2 linked regions of the Rhodopseudomonas palustris genome follow. The protein of the gene in region 2 interacts with the protein of the main gene of each other region in a pairwise test. Links are inferred from orthologs where the notes say so. Each region holds a gene or a part of one and is shown on either strand. Other genes may lie near its edges.

Region 1 (2,981 bases), 2.0 Mb from region 2 along the record:
CCGTAGCGCGGCGCTGAGTCCCTCGCGGCGCCGGCGGGCTTCGCCGGGATCGGCGACGACGTCGATCAGCGCAAGCGCCTGAACGTCGCGAACTGGAATCTCTGATCGGCCCTGCCGCCGCCAGTCCGGTTACGGATCGAGCTCGGTGTCCCAGTACAAGTAATCGAGCCAGCTCTCGTGCAGATAGTTCGGCGGGAACAGCCGGCCGTTGCGGTGCAACTGGTGGACCGTCGGGGCGAATGCGGTCTGGCGCGGAAACATCTTGGCCTGGGCCGGGGTCAGATTGCCCTTGCGCAGATTGCATGGCGAGCACGCGGCGACGACGTTCTCCCACGTCGTCTGCCCGCCCTTGGAGCGCGGGATGATGTGGTCGAAGGTGAGATCCTCCGGTGCGCCGCAATACTGGCAGGAAAACCTGTCGCGCAGGAATACGTTGAACCGCGTGAACGCCGGATGCGTCGATGGCTTCACGAAGGATTTCAGCGAGACGACGCTGGGAAGCTGGATCTCGAGATTCGGGCTGTGAATCGCGCGATCGTAATGCGCCACGATGTTGACGCGATCGAGGAACACCGCCTTGATCGCGTCCTGCCACGACCAAAGCGATAGCGGATAGTAGCTGAGCGGCCGGAAATCCGCGTTCAACACCAGCACCGGCCAACCGCCATGCGAGACATGCGCGTTAGAGACATGCGCGTTCAAGAAACGCTCCTGACCCCCGTCCGATCGACGCTGCGAAGCAGCATGGAAGGGATACTACAGCCAGCGTGACGCCGTTGTGAAGGGCAAGCGGGATGGAAGCCTCGCCGGCGTGGCGAATTCCGTCCAAAAGCGGGAAATCCGGGAGAATGGATGTGCCGGAACGCCCGCGAATGGAGGCGATTGTTCCATATTTACCGGCCGCGTTGACGTTCGCGGGCGGCTTCTATCAGATGCGTAGCAGACAATCCCGATTTCGACCGTTCAGTTCCCGGAGGCGACCATGTCCAGCGCAGCAACCGCATCGCTCAAATCCACCGCCGCAGCGCCCGCCCATCAGCCCGGCCGCGGCCGGGTGTATGATTCGGTCGCCGATGCCTATGGCGACACGCCGCTGGTGCGGCTGAACCGGCTGCCGGAGCAGAACGGCGTCAAGGCGACGATCCTCGCCAAGCTCGAATATTTCAACCCGGCCTCCAGCGTGAAGGATCGCATCGGCGCCGCGATGGTCGCCGCGATGGAGCGCGAGGGCATCATCAAGCCCGACACCATCCTGATCGAGCCGACCTCGGGCAATACCGGTATCGCGCTGGCCTATGTGGCGGCCGCCAAGGGCTATCGGCTGAAGCTGGTGATGCCGGAATCGATGTCGATCGAGCGCCGCAAGATGCTGGCGTTTTTGGGCGCCGAGCTGGTGCTGACCGAAGCCGCCAAGGGCATGAAGGGCGCGATCGCCAAGGCCGAGGAGCTGATCGCCTCGACTCCGAACGCGGTGATGCCGCAGCAGTTCAAGAACCTCGCCAACCCCGAGGTCCACCGCCGCACCACCGCCGAAGAGATCTGGAACGACACCAATGGCGGCATCGACATCTTCGTCGCCGGCGTCGGCACCGGCGGCACCATCACCGGCGTCGGCCAGGTGCTGAAGCCGCGCAAGCCTTCGATCAAGATCGTCGCGGTCGAGCCGGAGGAGAGCCCGGTGCTGTCCGGCGGCGCGCCCGGCCCGCACAAGATCCAGGGCATCGGCGCCGGCTTCGTACCGGACATTCTCGACCGTTCGGTGATCGACGAGATCATCCAGATCGCCGGCCCCACCGCGATCGAGACCTCGCGGGCGCTGGCGCGGCATGAGGGCATCCCCGGCGGCATCTCGTCGGGCGCAGCGATTGCGGCCGCGATCGAGCTCGGCAAGCGCCCGGAGAACGCCGGCAAGACCATCGTGGCGATCGTGCCGTCGTTCTCGGAACGCTATCTGTCGACCGCGCTGTTCGAAGGCGTGTAAGCGCCGCCCGGTGCCGGCCGGTCACTCTGCCTCGGTCACTCCGCGGCGGCGAGCCGCCGCGGCAGCAGGCCGGCGTCGCGGGCGAATGCCACCATGAGGTCGCGGACGTCGTGCGGCCGCTCCTCATGCGCCAGGTGGCCGAGCCCCGGCATCAGTTCGATCTGCGCGCCCGGCACCATGCGCTGCACCTGCGCCGAATTGCTCGCCGCGATGGTCTTGTCGTTGCTGCCGGCGATCAGCAGCAGCCTCGTCGCCAGTTGCGGCAGCTCGAGCGCGGTGCGCTCCAGCCGCCAGCTCGCCATCATCCGCAGCGCCGCGGCGACATGGCCGGGGCTGCCGACCAGCCGACGATAATAGTCGATCCCGGCGGGCTCGATCGACGAGCCGGTGTCGGCGATCATGCGCTCGACCATGCCGGGGTTGCGGGCGAACCGCGCCATCAGCCGCGGCACCATCGCGCTCGACGCCAGCACCCGCGCCAAAGGCAGCATGAACCGACCCGCGGCGCCGCCGATCGGCAGCAGCGCGCCGTTGAGCGCGACCAGGCCGGCCGGCGCGATGCCGCCGTCGAGACACATCCGCGCCAGCAGCGCGGCGCCGGCCGAATGGCCGGCGACCAGAACCGGCTGGTGGCCGAGCCCGCGCAGCAGCGCGGCGAGATCCTGCGCCATCGCGTCGAGCGTCATGCGCGACGGCGCCGGCGTTTCGGTGAAGCCGTGGCCCGGCAGATCGGGCGCGACGACAGTGAAGTGCTCCGCCAGCAGCGGCGCCAGCGTGCGCCAGGAATGCGTCGCCGCGCTGGTGCCGTGGATCAGCAGCAGCACCGGGCCGCGGCCGATCTGCTGCACGTGCCAGCGCAGCCCCGCGGCGTGCACGAACCGACTGGCGTCGCGATTGGGCCAGTCGCGGCCTTCGACGTCCCAGCCGGGTTTGGCGAGCGATGCCGCGCGCGGCGCGCGGGGCGGAGGGTTGTTGTCGTTGAGCGCGCGCATCATCGCCC
Region 2 (2,771 bases):
CCGGAGCGGCCGAAGCGCGCCTCGCCGCAGGACGTCGAGGAATTTCATCCGATCGACCGCATCTTCGTGTCGATCGCCGCGCATCAGGACACGCTCGACCCGCAGATGCGGCTGCGCACGATCTATCCGCGCTATCTGGCGCCCGCTTCGCAACAGATCGAGGACGGGCTGACGCTTCGTCCATTCGTCGACGGCTCGCCCTACGGCAGCGAGGATCTCGTCACCGCCGAGCAGCCGCCGCTGGCGGCGCGCTGCACCCGCGACCGGCAGACGCCGGGCATGTGTATCAGCGAGCGTCGGATCGACGGCGCCGACCTCAGCTTCCGGTTTCCGCGGCAATGGCTGACGCAATGGCGCGACGTCGCGACCGCGATCGACCGCCTCACCGCGCAGCTCCACGCCGTGCGCGGTTAGCACGGTTCTGTTTCCGATGGAATCAGCACTGGCGTTTGGGAGGCTCACCACAGGCACAGCCTCATGGTGAGGAGGCGCGCAGCGCCGTCTCGAACCATGGGCGAGAGGGACTGCGTCGCCCCATCCTTCGAGACACCCGGCTTCGCCGGGCTCCTCAGGATGAGGATTCAGTGCATTTGGCAAGGGCTTCGATCAATCATGAAGCTCTCTGGCGCGTATTCCACAGCGGACGTGAAGCCGCGGAATACGCCGATTGAAGGATCGCGATCTCAGCCGACGTCGGCGAGATCCTCTTCCAGAATCGCCATCTGGAACTGGAACGAGCGATCATCGTCCTCGTCGTCGACGAACAGCACGCCGACGAATTCCTCGCCGATATACACTTCGGCGGAGTCGTCCTTCTTCGGCCGCGGCACCACGCGGATCTTCGGATTGCCGAACACCCGCTTGAGATACGCATCGAGTTTTCTGACTTCCTGAACGTCCACGGTGATCTCCAATCCAGACTAGATAACAAGGCTCCGGCGCGCGGCGGACGCGCGGTCCGCCGCGCGATCGCGGCAAGCGAGGCCGCCGTCAGTACGTTCTCGCGCCGCCCACCGCAAGCCCCGGCGTGGCGATTCGAACTGCATTCACAGCGAGACGAAAGTCCATCGCCCGGAAGCCGCCGGATCAAAGCCCGATGGCGTTGATCATCTGATCCATGGTGCGCGACGGCTCGGCGCAGCCCGCCTCGCCGACCACCTTGGCCGGCACGCCGGCGACCGTCATGTTGTGCGGCACCGATTTCAGCACCACCGAGCCCGCGGCGATGCGGGCGCAATGGCCGACCTCGATATTGCCGAGGATCTTGGCGCCGGCGCCGATCATCACGCCGTGGCGAATCTTGGGATGCCGGTCCTCGTGCTCCTTGCCGGTGCCGCCGAGCGTCACGCCGTGCAGAATCGAGACGTCGTCCTCGATGATCGCGGTTTCGCCGACGACCAGGCCGGTCGCGTGGTCGAGAAAAATCCCGCGGCCGATGGTGGCGGCGGGATTGATGTCGGTCTGGAACACCGCGGAGGCGCGGCTCTGCAGGTAATACGCGAAATCCTTGCGGCCCTGGCGCAGCAGCCAGTGCGCCAGGCGATGCGTCTGGATGGCGTGGAAGCCCTTGTAGTACAGCAGCGGATCGATGAAGCGCGCTGTCGCCGGATCGCGATCGAACACCGCGACCATGTCGGCGCGGAAGGCGTTGCCGATATCCGGCGCCTCGCGCAGCGCCTCGTCGAAAGTCTGGCGGATCAGATCGCCGGACAGCGCCGCATGATCGAGCCGCTCGGCGACGCGATGCACCACCGCGTCTTCGAGGCGGTCGTGATGCAGCACGCTGCCGTAGATGAAAGACGCGAGCTCGGGCTCGCGGCGGACCACGTCCTCCGCCTCGGTGCGCACGCGCTCCCAGATCGGATCGAGCGACGTCAGCTTCGCGGGTTGCGGATTGACCTGATGCATCACCATGCCGGCTCTCTCGATCTCGCCTGTCGCAGTCACTATAGCACGCCCGTGACGAGGCTGTCCCGCCACCCTGCGGGCCCGGAGGGGATCGTCAGGATGACCGTTAACCCATTCCTGCGCAATCACATTGCCTCGATCAGCGACCGTGGTTCGGTGGTTGCGCCATCTCAACGTGGGGAGCGGGACGATCCAGTCAAGCCGCCCGGCCCTCCGGACGGCGCCGCACGGATCACGGCCGGCGCTCGAGAAAATCGACCACGCCTTCCTTGTAGACGCGGTCGCCGACCGCGCGCATGTGATCGCGGCGCGGGATGTCGAGCACTTCGGAGCCGGGAATCATGCCGCTGAGTTGATGCGCGGATCCCGCGACGTCGTCGGTGGTGCCGACCGCGATCAGCACCGGGACCGCGATCGCCGCCGCCTCCTCCGCGCTCATCAGCATCCGCGAGCCGCGCAGGCAGGCGGCGAGCGCCTTGCGATCGGAGCGAGTCTGATCGGCGAAGGCGCGGAAGATGCGGCCCACCGGATCGCTGACGTCGTCGAGCGACGGCGCCTCGAGCGCGAGCGCCACCGTCTCGCCTGGGCCTCCGCCGATCACCAGGCCGCTGCCGATGCCGCCGAGAATCGCCGCGCGCACGCGCTCGGGGTGACGGCGCGCCAGCGTCGCGGTGATGCGGCCGCCGAGCGAGTAGCCCATGACGTCGGCGCGATCGATCGAAAGATGATCCATCAGCGCGACGACGTCGCCGGCCATCGTAGTCAGTCCGTAATCGGCGGGGTCGTACAGCTTGGACGATTCGCCGTGGCCGCGATTGTCGAGCGCGACGACGCGGCGGCCGGCGCGCTTCAACTCCGACAGC

What was found. Proteins that work in one complex are often made in the same cells at the same time.
Region 1: the proteins of cysE (region 2) and cysK interact in binary tests that used the Escherichia coli proteins (3 or more experiments, as listed by UniProt). The link is inferred for Rhodopseudomonas palustris from one-to-one orthologs.

The regions. Positions count from the first base shown.
Region 1 is NZ_CP140155.1:3,984,673-3,987,653, forward strand. It holds cysK (cysteine synthase A), read left to right. Parts: upstream 1-982; coding sequence 983-1,981; downstream 1,982-2,981. Other genes in the region: SR870_RS17935 (AI-2E family transporter), read left to right, coding at 1-6; SR870_RS17940 (HNH endonuclease), read right to left, coding at 130-702; bchO (alpha/beta fold hydrolase BchO), read right to left, coding at 2,017-2,973.
Region 2 is NZ_CP140155.1:2,009,720-2,012,490, forward strand. It holds cysE (serine O-acetyltransferase), read right to left. Parts: upstream 1,915-2,771; coding sequence 1,087-1,914; downstream 1-1,086. Other genes in the region: SR870_RS09080 (hypothetical protein), read left to right, coding at 1-414; SR870_RS09085 (DUF3126 family protein), read right to left, coding at 684-902; SR870_RS09095 (alpha/beta fold hydrolase), read right to left, coding at 2,141-2,771.